One region of the Paenibacillus sp. J22P59 genome, then DNA from elsewhere that is predicted to be linked to it. Evidence: riboswitches for the same ligand, from Rfam matches in the RefSeq annotation. Region 1 holds a riboswitch; the other holds the start of a gene.

Evidence for each region. A riboswitch is a leader RNA that binds a small molecule or an ion and turns the genes downstream of it on or off. The one in region 1 is predicted to bind thiamine pyrophosphate.
Region 2: another riboswitch for thiamine pyrophosphate. It lies ahead of AC50YO_RS07400 (ABC transporter substrate-binding protein); the one in region 1 lies ahead of thiC (phosphomethylpyrimidine synthase ThiC).

What each region holds. Positions count from the first base shown of each region.
Region 1 is NZ_JBXENX010000009.1:200,845-208,761, reverse strand. It holds gene asd (archaetidylserine decarboxylase) at 1-256, opposite strand, end outside; gene AC50YO_RS17350 (TspO/MBR family protein) at 366-1,154, opposite strand; gene AC50YO_RS17345 (hypothetical protein) at 1,361-1,642, shown strand; gene AC50YO_RS17340 (glycosyltransferase family 4 protein) at 1,721-2,872, shown strand; TPP riboswitch at 2,928-3,032, shown strand; gene thiC (phosphomethylpyrimidine synthase ThiC) at 3,338-5,098, shown strand; gene AC50YO_RS17330 (ThiF family adenylyltransferase) at 5,112-6,224, shown strand; gene thiE (thiamine phosphate synthase) at 6,221-7,054, shown strand; gene AC50YO_RS17320 (thiazole synthase) at 7,062-7,871, shown strand; gene thiO (glycine oxidase ThiO) at 7,868-7,917, shown strand, end outside.
Region 2 is NZ_JBXENX010000003.1:442,285-450,201, forward strand. It holds gene AC50YO_RS07390 (GDP-mannose 4,6-dehydratase) at 1-315, shown strand, start outside; gene AC50YO_RS07395 (glycosyltransferase) at 356-1,678, opposite strand; TPP riboswitch at 1,903-2,013, shown strand; gene AC50YO_RS07400 (ABC transporter substrate-binding protein) at 2,168-3,199, shown strand; gene AC50YO_RS07405 (MTH1187 family thiamine-binding protein) at 3,227-3,529, shown strand; gene AC50YO_RS07410 (ABC transporter permease) at 3,519-4,301, shown strand; gene AC50YO_RS07415 (ABC transporter ATP-binding protein) at 4,298-5,089, shown strand; gene AC50YO_RS07420 (TatD family hydrolase) at 5,094-5,897, shown strand; gene AC50YO_RS07425 (hypothetical protein) at 6,075-6,353, opposite strand; gene AC50YO_RS07430 (glycosyltransferase) at 6,594-7,769, shown strand; gene AC50YO_RS07435 (glucosaminidase domain-containing protein) at 7,782-7,917, shown strand, end outside.

The DNA of each region.
Region 1 (7,917 bases):
CGACTGGACTAATCAGAGCGTCTTGATCCGTGTGGATGGCTCTTGTCCCTGGCTTCAAACGGCGAGTGAAAAATTCATTCAATGTACTATATTCATGCAAGGCCTTCTCCGCTTCTTCAACCTTTATCCCGTACATGCGGGCAAACCTTGGGATGAACAAGCGGCTCATTCTCGATTGCGCGAAGCGCCCAGTTAATCTGGAGATCCATTTGCGTGAGCTTAATTCCGTCATGGCACGAAGTAACCGATCTATCATGCTCGTACCGTCACGTCCTTTCCTGCATCAGATGTCAAAGTATCTCCGAACAGTGTGACACAACATGGTCTACAAATCAATAGAAAACAGCGACTTAGCGATTAGTCCATTAGGAGGAGAAGGTCGGTTTATAAGAATTGCCTTCCGTTCGCTTACGAACGACCAATAGAACTATGAACAGAAGAAGAATAATGGCGTAGATCAGTCCAGCATAATAGATCGTTAGGTGCGCCTGCTGCTCGATTGCGATTGCAGTAAATGCCCAGATGAATACAGCCACATAAGCGGGATCTTTATAGCGCCAGCCAACAATACCAGCGAGCAAGAAAGCAACGGTGAGCATAATAATGGTCCAGGTGATATCGGTTAATCCCCATCCATCCCAGTTCGCTGCATAGAGGGCAGAAGCGATATTCACAATAGTTGCCACACTAATCCAACCTAGATAGAGGCTGAAAGGCAGCTGTACGAGCCAGCGTTCGCGAGGCAAAGCTGTCCAAGTCCCTGTGTGTGTTGCTCTGGTGCGAATGTAGATGGTGAGGATGGAGATCAAGAGGGCAAGCATAATAAATACGCTGATGTAGATTCGCTCATTATGCCAGGCAACAAGCCAGAGGGCATTCAGCAGGCAGCTGATGAAGAAGAAGGGTCCAATCGCATTGATCTTGGAGCTTGTTTGTCCTGCTTTAGTAAAGGAGTAGAAAATAAATCCGATTAATAAAATATAGATTATGCTCCAGATGGAGAAAGCGTATCCAGCAGGCATGATAAGCACAGGATATTGTGCGGAGAGCTCCCCCGTTGTTTTGCCTCCCAGAGGAAGCCATTGTGCTAATCCATTAACGATAAGAACAAGAACGAGCCCTAGGGCATTCAAAATACGATAAAGTTGGTTCATCGCCGACACCTCTTTTTTTGAATTAGGTAAAAAAACAACACGGAGTAGGAATACGTGTTGTTTAAATATGTATTCCCCATGTCTTCATTGTATTAAACGCTGCTGTAAATTAAGCCAACGATTCGAAGCATGCGTAATTGGTTTAAGGAAGGGTGATTAGACCGATAATGACCGATAAGTAAAGATAAGTGAGGTGAAGCTTAGCAATGATGCTGATGATTGGTTTGGTACTGGCAGTTGGTTCTATTCTAGTTGGATGGATTGGCTATAAAAGCCCATTTGCATTGAAGCTGTTCGATGGCGCAGCGGCTATATCGCTATTTGTGGTCATCGTGATTATCGCCGCTACTACACTGCGGGTTCTTGCGGATGGGACGGTGTTCATGACGGAAATTCATGCTTTTTTGCTTAATCCTTTCTTTCTTGCGGGCAGTGCCTACTTATCCATTTATACGTTGTCGAGGGTTGGCTTGTCTTTATGGAAGTAGGCTAGTCCTGCCTATGTGGCAAGTCTGTATGTTGCAACGTATGCTAACTGCAAAAAGAGTAGGAGGCATACGCGCGAAGTGGCACCAACGAAAGTAGCGTTCGTTACGCCGGGATCATTCCCTATACCGTCCTCTAGAAGCAGCTCTGTCGAGAGAGTCGTAGAAAAATTCGTACCGCTTCTGCAACCGCATATCGAGCCTCGTATTTACGGAAGAGCAGTACGTCATTTGTCTCGGACGGGCTTGATCAACAATGTGGTATGCGAGCGTTATGATGCGAGAAGCAAATCAGCCTATGTCGCAGCTGTAGCGCGTGCCATTCGTCGATTTGATCCACAATACATTCAAGTGGAGAACCGTCCGCAATACGTTCTAACTCTGAAACGAAGCTGCCCATCTGCGAAAATATGGCTTAATCTCCATTCATCGACGTTTATAGCTCCCTCGTATATCTCCTTCGACAAGCTGCGGCGCAGTCTGAGAGCAGCGGATAAAATTATTGTAAATAGTGAGTTCTTGTTACGAACGGTAGCACGAAAAGTGCCGGAGATTGCTGACAAGCTGCGTGTCGTCTATCCCGGGGTCGATATTGAGAGATTTCCTTCGCGCTTTACATTGAGCGGCAGCTTGCTGAGAGAGGCGATCCGGGAACGTAAATGGGTGAGTGGACGCAAAGTAGTTATCTTCATCGGACGGTTGATTCCGCTCAAAGGCGTACATCATTTACTGCGGATCATGCCGAGGCTGGCTAAGAACTACCCAGACTTGCTGGTAGTCGTTGTGGGCAGTCCCTATTATGGCTCACATCGCTCAACCGCTTATTCCCGTAAGCTAATTAGGTTGGGCAATCAATGTAAGAGCAACGTATTGTTCGTTCCTTATGTTCCCTACACGGAAGTGCCAGATTGGTTCTCTGCTGCTGACATTGCCGTTGTGCCTTCAGGACAGAGAGAAGCGTTCGGGCTTGTGAATGTAGAGGCAATGGCAACCGGAATGCCAGTCATTGCAACCCGTGCAGGCGGGATGAAAGAGATTATCCGGGACGGGGTTACGGGCTATTTGATCGACCAGCAGCAATTGGCCTCTGAGCTTGCCGAGAAGCTCGATATTCTGCTAAGGGACGAGTCGCTAAGGGACGCTATGGGACGCGAAAGCCGTGCCAGAGTCGAGGCTATGTTTACCTGGGAGCATACGGCTGCGAGGTGGCTGGAGCTGCTTCGGGAGCGTTGACAGTTGGAAAAATTTAATTGACAAGGCGCTTTGCTAGAGGGTATAGTCGAACCAGGAAATCCACTAGGGGCGCCTTTATGGGCTGAGATAAAGCATCTGCTTTGGTCCCTTTGAACCTGATCTGGGTTATGCCAGCGTAGGAAAGTGGAATTGTGCCCCTTACTGTGAGCGTTACTCATTCCTAGACGTTAGGAATGGTCCGTTTGCATGGTCCGCACACTTCAACCGCCCCTTCGCCGGAGCGGTCTATTTGTTTATTGCCGCTGCCGGAGAAATACGAAGAAGCGATAAGGTCCCATTTGCCTTGTGATAACGAACGACGTTGTGCCTTAGCAGGACGACAACGCCGGTATCAATCTGGCAATGTAGGCTAAGCTGCTGTATTTCAGAAGAAGGCGAATCACTTTTATGAATGCAAGCATACCTCCTAGTGGGATTTTCATATTCCATGGGGAGGTTTTTTTTATGCCAATATTAACGACGCCATTGCCGGGAAGCCGGAAAGTATACGTAAGCGGCTCCAGAGAAGATATTCAAGTGCCAATGAGAGAAATTGCCCTTGAGGCAAGTACAGGGCGTAACGGCGAGGTTCAGCCAAATGAGCCAATCCGGGTCTATGATGCGAGCGGCCTTTATACCGATACCAACTTTCAAACGAATATAAGAGAAGGCTTGCCGCTGCTGCGCAAGAATTGGATTGAGGAGCGGGGCGATGTCGAGGTGTATGATGGGCGTACAGCACGCCCGGAGGATAATGGCTTCTCGACAGAGGAGAAGGTTATAGATAAGGGTGCAGAGCTATTCCCCATTACCCAGCGTCCGCTGCGCGCCAAGCTGGGTGCGAATGTTACTCAACTGCATTATGCCCGTCAAGGTATTGTGACGCCAGAGATGGAATATATCGCGATTCGTGAAGGAATGGAGCCTGAATTCATTCGCTCAGAGGTGGCTGCGGGACGTGCGATTATTCCAGCGAATATTAACCATTCGGAGAGCGAGCCGATGATTATCGGCCGTCATTTCCATGTGAAGATCAATGCGAATATCGGCAATTCGGCTGTCGCTTCCTCCATCGAGGAAGAAGTTGAGAAGATGACTTGGGCAACGCGCTGGGGCGCGGATACCATTATGGATTTGTCGACGGGGAAAAACATACATACTACGCGCGAATGGATCGTTCGCAATTCACCGGTTCCCGTCGGTACGGTGCCTATTTATCAGGCTTTGGAAAAGGTTAATGGGAAAGCCGAGGATTTGAGCTGGGAAGTATTCCGGGATACGCTGATTGAACAGGCAGAGCAAGGTGTTGATTACTTCACAATCCATGCAGGCGTGCTGCTGAGGTATATACCGCTGACTGCAAAGCGTGTAACAGGAATCGTCTCTCGCGGCGGGTCGATCATGGCGGCATGGTGCCTGGCGCATCATAGGGAAAACTTTCTGTATACGCATTTTGAAGAAATCTGTGAAATTATGAAGGCGTATGACGTCTCTTTCTCCCTTGGAGACGGACTGCGTCCGGGTTCAATTGCTGATGCGAATGATGCTGCTCAGTTCGCGGAGCTGGATACGCTGGGTGAACTGACGAAGATTGCTTGGAAGCATGATGTGCAGGTCATGATTGAGGGGCCAGGTCATGTCCCGATGCATTTGATCAAAGAAAATATGGATCGCCAGCTTGAAGTATGCGACGAAGCGCCCTTTTATACGCTTGGTCCTCTAACGACTGATATTGCTCCTGGCTATGACCATATTACCTCCGCAATCGGTGCGGCTATGATAGGCTGGTTCGGAACAGCGATGCTATGCTATGTAACGCCTAAAGAGCATCTTGGCTTGCCAAACAAAGAGGATGTCAAGGAAGGCGTAATCACCTACAAAATTGCCGCGCATGCGGCTGATTTGGCTAAGGGCCACCCTCGTGCCCGCCAGCGCGATGATGCTTTATCCAAGGCAAGATTTGAATTCCGCTGGCGCGATCAATTCCATCTGTCGCTTGATCCGGAGAGAGCGATGTCTTATCACGATGAGACTCTTCCGGCAGATGCCGCGAAGTCAGCCCACTTCTGCTCCATGTGCGGACCCAAATTTTGCAGTATGAGGATTACGCAGGATATTCGTGAGTATGCAGCGCAGAATGGGCTGGAAACGACGGAAGCGATTGAAGCAGGGATGAAGGAAAAAGCGGATGCCTTCAAAGCAGCCGGAAGCTCTATCTATGCTTGAGGAAGGGCCAATCATGACTAAGGATCGACTGAATGAGCGATACTCCAGGCAAATTCGGTTCGCTCCAATTCGCTACGAAGGGCAGCGCAAGCTCGGGGAAGCTTGCGTCGTCATTGTCGGGACTGGTGCGCTCGGCGCTTCTCTTGCACAGCATATGGTCCGCGCGGGGATAGGAGAGGTGCGACTAGCGGACCGTGATTTCGTAGAGCCGAGCAATTTGCAGCGGCAGGTGCTCTTCGATGAAGCGGATGCGTTGGAGGCTATGCCCAAAGCTGTCGCGGCCGCTAATAAGCTTCGGAGAATTAATAGTGAGGTGCAGGTGAAGCCTTACGTACTTGAGGTGAATCAGAAGACGGCTCCGTCCTTGCTTGCTGGCGCTGATCTAGTGCTCGATGGTACAGATAATACTGCTACTAGATTACTGCTGAGCGACCTATGCTACAGAGGCAGCATTCCTTTTGTATATGGCGGCATTGCAGGCGCACAAGGAATGACAGCGACGCTCGTGCCTGGTCGTACAGCCTGTCTTCGCTGCTTGATCGGAGGCATGGAGGAGGAGCAGGAGGGAGACACCTGTGATACGCTCGGTGTCATCTCACCTGCTGTGGAATTTATCGCTTCCCTGCAAGCGGTAGAAGCGCTGAAATGGCTGACGGGAAATCGCAGCAGCGTTCGCAGCACCTGGATTACGATGGATCTGTGGTCGTTCCGGCTCAAGGAATCAAGGCTGCCCGTCTGTCGGCCGGAATGCGCTTATTGTGGAAGCGGGAGCAGCGCTCATCCTATTGGAAGAGAGGAAGCCGCTCACTCCGAGAAGCTTAAGCAGGAGCATGATTATGAACAGGATCCTGAGTATATTCCTGCTTTGTTATGCGGCCGTGATATGGTACAGGTGACTATGCCAGAAGCGCTGGAATTATCCAGCTTGCAGGAGGAGCTCGGAGCAATGGGCTGCAAGGTAACGGCTAATCCATATTTGCTGCGTGCTGAGCTTCCGGAAGGATTAAGATTGGTTCTATTCCCCGACGGTCGTGTTCTGGTGCAAGGGACAGGAGACTTGCGGGTGGCCGTCCAGTTATGCAAGCAGTATGCGAGCAGCAGGCAGAGGGAGGAGCATAAAGTATGAGCAGGTTGAATTGGGATGCGATATCGCTGTATGTGATTACAGGGGACAATTATCATCCCGGCAGACCGATGTTGGAAGTAATGGAGCAGGCATTGCTTGGCGGTGCCCAAATCGTTCAGCTGAGGAACAAAACGGCTGATAAAAAACAGATAGTAGAGCAGGCCTACGCGCTGCGCGAGCTGACGAAGCGCTATAATGTACCGCTTATTATTAATGACTATGTGGATATTGCGCTGGAGGTTCAGGCAGACGGTGTTCATCTTGGGCAAGACGATATGTCCATTGAAGAGGCAAGGCAATTACTAGGGCCAAATCGAATCATTGGCATATCGACACATCATATCGAACAAGCGAGACATGCGGCTGCCTCAGGCGCTGATTATATTGGAGTAGGACCTGTCTATCCAACTGGCACGAAACCAGGGCGTACCGCGGTTACGACTAGTTATATAGCTGAAGTGGTACAGGAAATAACGATTCCATTCGTCGCTATAGGCGGCATTACGCTGGACAATGTTGGAGAGGTGCTCACGGCAGGAGCGAAGCGGATATGCGCGGTATCCGCTATTGTCGGCAGCGATGATCCGGCAGCCAGCTGTCGGGCCTTTTTGGCACGTATGCACAAAGTATCCCGTCCAATTATGCTTAATGGCAGAGTGAGGCTGACAGCTGCAGGTACGGTGGAGGAGCTCGTGATGGAGCTTGGTCAAGAGAAGAAGCGGCTCGTCATTGAATTAGATGGAGAGATCGTGGATCGTTCGAGATGGGCAAGCACAACGCTGCGGGAGGATGCGGCGATCGAGTTCGTCCATTTCGTAGGGGGAGGATGAATGGCGCATGAGCATAGGCATGAATGATCCATTAATGATAGGCGGCAAAAAATTGCATTCCCGTTTTTTTATTGGTACTGGTCGATTCCCAAGTCCGGCCGTTCTTCAACAGGCGCTTGCTGCATCAGGCTCAGAGGTGATCACGTTCGCCGTTCGCAGAGTTAATCTTGATAGTGTGGAGGACGATTCGGTGCTTCAGCATTTGGGGGATAGAGAGCAGATTTATTTGCCGAACACCTCAGGTGCCCGAACGGCGGAGGAAGCGGTGCGCATTGCTCGTCTTGCACGCGGAGCAGGGCTTGGCAATTGGATCAAAGTAGAGATCAGCGGCAATGAAAGGACGCTCTTGCCTGATCCGGTGGAAACGCTTCGTGCGACTGAGCTTCTTGTGAAGGAAGGTTACGTTGTCCTTCCTTATACTTCGGATGATCCTATATTGTGCAAAAGACTAGAGGAGGCTGGAGCAGCTGCTGTTATGCCTGGAGGCTCGCCAATTGGTACAGGGCTGGGCATTCTTAATCCTTATAATATGGGTCTGATTGTAGAAGAGGCGAGCGTACCGATCATCGTGGATGCTGGTATTGGCTCAGCGGCAGACGCTGCCCAAGCAATGGAGCTGGGAGCTTCGGGCGTATTAGCTAATACGCCAGTAGCCAAGGCCAAAAATCCGATTGCCATGGCACAGGCATTCCGTTTAGCCATCGAAGCAGGAAGATTGGCATGGCATGCAGGACGGATACCGAAGAAGCCTTATGCATCGGCAAGCAGTGATTGGGCAGGCTCGCTATTCTCTAGCGTCGGAGGCTTATACGAATGATGCAATCGGTTATCGTGCTTGGGGGTGGAATTATTGGACTCTCCTG
Region 2 (7,917 bases), on a different contig from region 1:
ACGGATGTACGAGATGTAGTGAGAGCGTATCGGCTCGCTCTGCGCGAGTGTGATGCGGGGGAAGTCTATAACATCGCCTCTGGAAGCTGCCGCGAGATTGGAGAAATGCTTGAGACGCTGCTAAGCTTCAGTACAGTCTCTATTACGATTGAAGAGGATTCAGCACGTCTTCGGCCTTCTGATGTTACGGTACTGGTGGGTGATTATTCCAAGTTTCATGCCAAAACCGGCTGGCATCCAGAAATTCCATTCGCGCAAACAATGGAGGATTTATTGAATTATTGGCGAGCGGAGCTTAAGGATAGCAGACCTTGATACAGCTGGAAAATTACTTCGTATCAAGGTCTGACCACATTCATAACAAGGAAAGCTCGGTCAACCGGGCTTTTATTTTTTGTCCGACGGCCAGCGGTGAAAAATGAGTATGAATCGTCTGTTGACCGTTCGCTGCAATGACTGTTCGCCATTCCGGTTCATGAACAAGCTTACGCATGTATTCTGCTGCATGGGCCACATTTGGCTCGGCCCAAGTCTGGTAGCTCTTGTACGGTCCCCAATCCTGTCCAAGCTGGACAAGCTCATAATTCACCGGGCAGGAGTTCGAGGCGTCCATAAAATCGGTATTGCCCGACCAGTTGGTGCCAATAACCGGCTTGCCCAAATACATGGCTTCCGCTAAGCCAAGCCCAAAGCCTTCTGAACGATGAAGAGACACGAAGCAATCACAACATTGGAGCAAGGAGTTAACCTCCAGCCTGGCTAGCCCGTGGTCGATCAAATAAATATTAGGCTGTTCTGAAGCGAGCTGACGTAGCGGGATCAGATCCTCCGGTCGGAAGTTCGTATTATTAATTTTCAATACGAGCCCGACTCTTGCATCATTCTTGTCAAAGGCTTGCTGGAATGCTTCGATAACGGCTTGCGGGTTCTTACGCAAGGTGGAGCTCTGTACATCGTACATCGTCATGAACAGAAAGCGGTCATTCGGCAAGCCAAGCGTATCTCTGGTTATAGCAGGGTCTGTTGTCACCTCAACCCCGTGAGGAATTGTAATGACAGGGACGGTTGACTTGAGCGAGATGGACTCTGACACGAACCGGGTGGATACCCATACTTCCTGAACGAGGTTGAAGGCAGGGACATACTCATCTGGGAAATCAGGCAGCTCCCAGTGCCAATAGCCGATATTATAGCGGTTGTGGAACAAGTCATTGCCGAAGTGCTCCAAGGCTGGGGTCATATAATCGGCATTCATATGAAAAATATTCGTATTATATTTCGGTGTGGCTATCATTTTGTGAGCCCAGCTCATATCTGACATTCTGGAGGCTACAGTTAAAGGGAAATTCATCATGCCAAAAGGAATATCAGCAGCCTCGACGGCTCTAGCAGCAAGACGCGCGGATTCACCGATGCCCATCTCGGCATGAATGAAGCCGACGATATTGATGCCGCTGCTCTTAGAGGATTCCTTATGCCTGGAATGGACCGGCTTGGATGACCGGTTCTTCGACCTGCTTTGTTTCAGCAATTTTTTATGCCGTTTGGGGCGTTTTTTTCTCCTTGCCAGCTTCTTGATAGTCTGACGCTTTTTTTTCCGTCCCCCTGCCTTGAATTTGCGGCGCAGTTTTCTTGCAGAGGGCTTAGGAGGCTTTTTTCTTTTTTTTATTTGTCCCAATGGCTTCAGTCCTCTTTCGTTATTAGCGGATATGCACTCGACTATATTCTATTCAATGAATCGGACAGATTGATGGACAGCAACCTACGCAGGATGAAAAAGCGGCGATTGCCTACGATTTACAAGCAGAGCTGTCTTTTTTTCGGATCGTCAATTCGGTACGGGAAAATTATGTATAGCTTTTCAGAGGGGATTTGATATAATAATAGCTATTGACCTAACTGAATAGTTCCGGGGAGCTGGTTGAGGCTGGCTGAGAGGGAATTCCAATGATAATTCCGACCCTTACACCTGATCTGGATAATGCCAGCGTAGGAATCGAAGCGTGAATGTGTCTGCTTGCAGTTATGCAGAACGTTTGCGGCAGCAGCCGATTATTGGCGTCCTTCTGATCAGAAGGGCGTTTTTTTGTTGTTCTTATGCGAGATCCAGGGAGCCGTTCATGCATCGTCATAACATCATTGTACTGTGGAGAAGGAGAGTTGCGTAATGAAGAGACAGAGCTTATTGGCATGGAGAAATGGAAGGACGATGATCGCCTTGCTCGCGATAGCGATGCTCGTTGCAGGCTGCGGAGCGAACAGCAAGAATGAACCAGGCTCGTCGGAAGAAGCGTTGAAGAAGGTTAAGGTCGTACTGGATTGGACTGCTAATACGAATCATACTGGCTTGTATGTAGCACGAGATAAAGGCTTCTTCAAGGAGCAAGGACTTGATGTGGAAATTATCCAGCCGGGACAGGATGGATCAGATAAAATGGTGGCGTCCGGCAGCGCAGAGTTCGGCGTGAGCTATCAAGAGTCGCTGACGATGGCTCGCATTGCGGGTGTGCCTATCGTATCCTTGGCAGCAGTTATTCAGCATAATACATCCGGCTTTGCTTCCCCGCTGGATAAGGGAATTGATTCTCCTAAGAAGTTTGAAGGCCATACGTATGGCGGCTGGGGAGCCCCAGTAGAAGCTGAGGTTATTGCCTCGCTGATGCAAGAGGAGAATGCCGATGTATCCAAGGTGAACATTATGAGCATTGGCGATGCTGATTTCTTCACAGCAGTTAAGCGTGATATTGATTTTGCTTGGATTTATTATGCATGGACAGGCGTAGAGGCCGAGCTGCGGGGCGAGAAGCTGAACATGGTTTATTTGACCGATTATAGTGACAAGCTGGATTATTATACGCCAGTGCTGACGACAAGCGAGAAGATGATTGCGGATCAGCCAGAGCTTGTGAAGGCATTCGTTGCTGGAGCAGCAGCAGGCTATCAGTATGCTATTGAGCATCCGGAGGATGCAGCAGAGGTGTTGATCAAGGCTGAGCCGGATCTTAACCCGGAGCTTGTGCGTGCGAGCCAGAAATGGCTGAGCCCGAAATATCAGGATGATGCTTCCCGCTGGGGCGAGCAGAAGCTGGAGGTATGGGAGAACTACGCGGAATGGATGTTCGAGCACAAGCTGCTTGAGCAGGAATTGGATGCTGACAAAGCGTTCACAAATGAATTTTTGCCTGAAAAACAATCTTAATAATAAGACAACAAAGGAGCAATCATGATGGCAAACGCACTAGTAAGCATTCAGATTATACCTTCGACACCGGGCGGTGAGAGTGTCTATCCTTATGTCGACAAGGCTATTGAAGTCATTAAAGCATCAGGTGTCCCTTATCGGGTTGCGCCGCTTGAGACAACGATGGAAGGAGATCTCTCCGAGCTAATGGGCATTATTCAGGACATGAATGAAGCGATGGCAGAGATCGGCTGCCCGTCTGTTATATCACAAGTGAAAATTTTATATAATCCAACGGCAGGAGCTTCGATGGGACGATTGCTGGAGAAATACCCAGATGGACAATAAAGGAAAACATTTTGCCAGCGTATGGCCTCCAGCTGTCGTCTTGGCCGCTCTCCTCGTTATTTGGCAGGCAGCTGTTGTGTGGGGAGACATACCGGCATGGAAGCTTCCTTCACCGCTTGCAATCGCAAAAGAAGCGATTCAGATCTGGCCGAGGCTGATGGAACATACAGGAGCAACGGTACAGCTAATGCTGTTTGGTTTCTTAGGAGGTGCTGCGGCGGGCTTTGTGCTCGCCGCTTCGCTGCATCTTATCCCAGGTGCTCGAAAGGCGCTTTATCCTCTGCTCGTCTTGTCACAGAATGTGCCAATAGTAGCTATAGGCCCGCTGCTTACTATCTGGCTCGGATACGGCGTACTGCCTAAGCTGATTCTAGTCTGGCTTGTCTGTTTTTTTCCGATTTCGATTGCGATCTTATCCGGTCTGCAAGATACCGATGCTTCGCTGCGCAACTATATGAGGATGATCGGGGCCTCCAAATGGCAGCTGTTCTGGCGCTTGGAGTTGCCCGGCTCCGTTACCCATTTATTTTCTGGCCTCAAAATTGCGGCTTCCTACGCGGTGCTTAGCGCAGTAGTAGCTGAGTGGATCGGCGCGCAGAGAGGGCTTGGTTATTTTATGCTCATGTCGTCTAAAGGCTTTATGCCTACTCGCGTTTTTGCAGCCGTCTTCCTTATCGTTGCTCTGAGTCTAACCTTGTTCGGAATTGTCGTCCTTGTGGAGCGGCTCGTTATCCGGTGGCGCCCTGCAGCAAAGGAGGGGAAAAAGACATGAGCTCTATCACGAAGACCACTGCACATAGCGCTTTGGAGTTAATTGATGTTCGCAAAGATTTTGGCAAGGGAATCGCGAAGAAGGAAATTTTGGGAGGCATATCGCTCGTTGTAGAAGAGGGAGAGTTCGTATCCATCATTGGCCCATCGGGCAGCGGCAAGACGACGCTATTCCAGCTTATTGGCGGACTGGAGCCGCTTACGGCAGGTGAAGTGCGAATTAACGGGAATGTAACGACCGGTACGAGCGGCCATATCGCTTATATGCCGCAGCAGGCATCGCTGCTCCCATGGCGGTCTGTCGCTGCGAATATTGAACTTGCGCTGCAAATCTCCGGTCAACAACGAGATCAGGCCAAGAAGCTCACACATGATTGGCTTAATCGTATAGGCTTAGCCGACTATGCGAATGAATACCCGCATGTGTTGTCAGGGGGCATGCAGCAGCGTGTATCTTTCCTGCGGGCGCTTCTTGCCCCGCAGCCACTGATGCTGCTCGATGAGCCTTTTGGAGCGTTGGATGCATTGACGCGCCAGCATATGCAGCAATGGCTTATGACGATCTGGGAGGAGAATCGCAGGTCAGTCCTGTTCATTACCCACAGTATCGAGGAAGCACTGCTGCTGTCTGATCGAATTGTCGTATTGTCCGCGGCTCCAGCTGTCATTGTAAAGGAGTTCGTTGTTCCTTTCAGCAGACCGCGGGGAGAGCAGCTATGGACCAATACCGAATTCAATGAACTGAAACAAAAAATATATGCACTGCTTCACCAGTCGCAAAGGATGTGATCGGATGTCAGAGAGCCTTGGTATAGATGCTCATATTCATCTAGACGGTTATGAAGAAGGCAAGAGAATCGCCATGCTGGAACGCTCCTTTGCTGCGGGAATTGAAGCCGTGATCGCTGTGTCCATGGATGAGGCTTCTTGTGAGACGAATCGTGATCTGGCGAAGAGATACCCTGGCAAGGTTCATCCTGCCTACGGCTTTCACCCGGAGCAAGCATTGCCGGAGCAGGCTGCACTGGAGCAATTGATTGATTGGATACGGGAGAAGCATGCGGCTGGTGAAGCCTTTGCTATCGGTGAAGTCGGCCTGCCTTATTATTCTCGTACGGAAGCAGATGAGCAAGGAGACAAGTTTGATGAAGCTCCCTATGTCGCACTTTTGGAACGATTCGCGGCACTTGCAGCAGAGCTGGATCGACCATTGGTGCTGCATGCTGTCTATGAGGATGCGGCGAAAGCATGCGATAGTTTGGAGCGTCATGGGGTAAGAAGAGCCCACTTTCACTGGTTCAAAGGAGACGAGGCGACGATTAATCGAATGATTAAGAATGGCTATTATGTCTCCATTACGCCTGATATTGCCTACGAGGCGGAGATTCAAGCTCTTGTTCTTCGTTATCCTCTGGACCTGCTTATGGTCGAGACCGATGGACCGTGGCCGTTCGAAGGACCCTATGCAGGAAGGCAGACGGAGCCGACGATGATTCGCGATGTGGCTGCTCATATCGCGCGGCTAAAAGGTCTGCCAGAGACGCTGGTGCGGGCTTCCCTTCTAGCTAATACGCGCAGAGTGTATGGTGAATTGTAATAGAACCAAATTTGAAAATGAAGGCAGTCAGAATCAACGGTAAGTGAATATTTATGCTGCTTATTAGTGTATTCTTGGGGGTTCTAAAGTAGATCGAATCGGGAGGAAACGATGATCCTGATTTGATCTGCTTTTTTTAATATGCATTAAGTGGGAGGCAGGAGAGAGTAATAAAAACTAAACGCCGTAGAAGAGCTTTATTTGCACCCATGTTTCATACCAATAAGCATTAGGTTTATAAGGGGTCACGATTTCAGTTCTCTTGCTGTCCTTTTCTAAAAACACAGTACCTTCATCCGAAACCAATTTATCGCCAAACTGAAATACGATATCTGAACAGTATTGTTGATACTGCTGTTCTCTTGTGTGTGACCATTCTGCCTTATCAGCTGAGAATCTTTTTTTCAACTGTTTCCCGTCCTTCCTGTTATGCCATTCTAAAGTTGTAATTGGCATTAAGCCAATTATAACTTTTTTTATTCGCTTCATTAAGAGAAAGAAGAGAAGGAAGTTTCTATAGCGTCTATTTTGTAAATAAAAAATACACTTGCCTATGGCAAGCCGTTACCTTTTTGCCAAATTGCAATACGCTGTATATAAACGTTCTTTTCGAAGGCCTTCAAGTAACAGCCATGCCTATTACATTTGGGAAGTACGCATGCATAAAGACACGCAGAGGATTAAAGGAGGGCGTTTATGCTATCGGTTGGCGTATTTTGGGGATATCAAGCCTCTATATCATTCGATCAGGAGGGAATCGGCAGATATTTATATCGATTAATTGAAGGACTGCTGTCCAATCTCTCATGCCGTGTCCATATAGCGGTTCAAGCAAACAATTCCACGGAGGTGCGCAAGGTTCTTCTGCCTTTGGTCATACGCGATAAGGGGAATATGAATATTATTGTGTATTCGAATGTGGCGGAGCTGAACAAATTGGCGGCCGTTGATATATGGATTGTACCTTCTGTCAGCCTGGAGGCGGCCCTTCAATTGAAGAAGCCGTACATTTTGTGCCTGCATGATTTAATCTATAAGCACGCAAATATGAGCGGAATCTATAGAAGCAGAGCTTCTGAATTCTGTGCGCATTTGGACCAGCTCGCGCCGCGCATGTGCGCCAAAGCCGAAGCGGTCGTATTCAATTCAGAATATATTCGCCAGCATGATGGGTATGGCGCAATGTGCTTGAAGAAAGAAAAAGCGATTCTTATAAGGCCGGCAGCTCCCGTAGAGGAGTTTCAGTCTTTTGGGCTGCTGCCAGAGAGTCTGCTGCGCAAAAAATATACGCTGAATGGCCCCTATCTCTTGTTTCCATCGGCTATTCGCTATCATAAAAATCACAATTTGCTATCGGTTGCTTTTTTGCGATTCATGGAAACGCAGGAGGGGAAAAACTCCGACCTGCAGTTAGTTTTCACCGATCATTTGAACCATCACCCAATGGGCAGTGACATCGCGAATGCTATTGATAAATTCGGGGTGTCCAGTGGCAGAAATCGGATACGGTTTCTAGGCAGAGTGGATTCTAGTGAATTGCCCAGCTTGTACAGGTATGCGCGAGGCACAATCGTACCTACTTTATTCGAAGGCAGTCTGCCATTCCCGATATTGGAATCCTTAACGATGGATACACCGGTAGCTGTTGGACGTATTGCCGTTACGAACGAGCTTATACGAAATATGAATGCTTTTATCCACTTCGATCCTTATTCGATAACAGAAATGGAAGCGGGGATACTGCGCCTATGGAAGGCAAATGATGCCGTTCTGCGCTCTGAGAAGAAAGAGATGTCCGTCGTTCTAAAGCGGAGCTGGAATGATGTAGCAAAGGAGTATGGACAATTAATTTTACGTATATTGAAAAAATAAGGGGGAGTGAGGATGGCTAAGCTGACTAGACAGCAATTTATAACGGCGCTGCTTCCAACAGTGCTATTCGTACGTCGAGAGGGTTCGCCTATATTCCCATCGGTTCGTCTAGCACAAGCTATTCTGGAAACAGGAGGTGTTATTCATA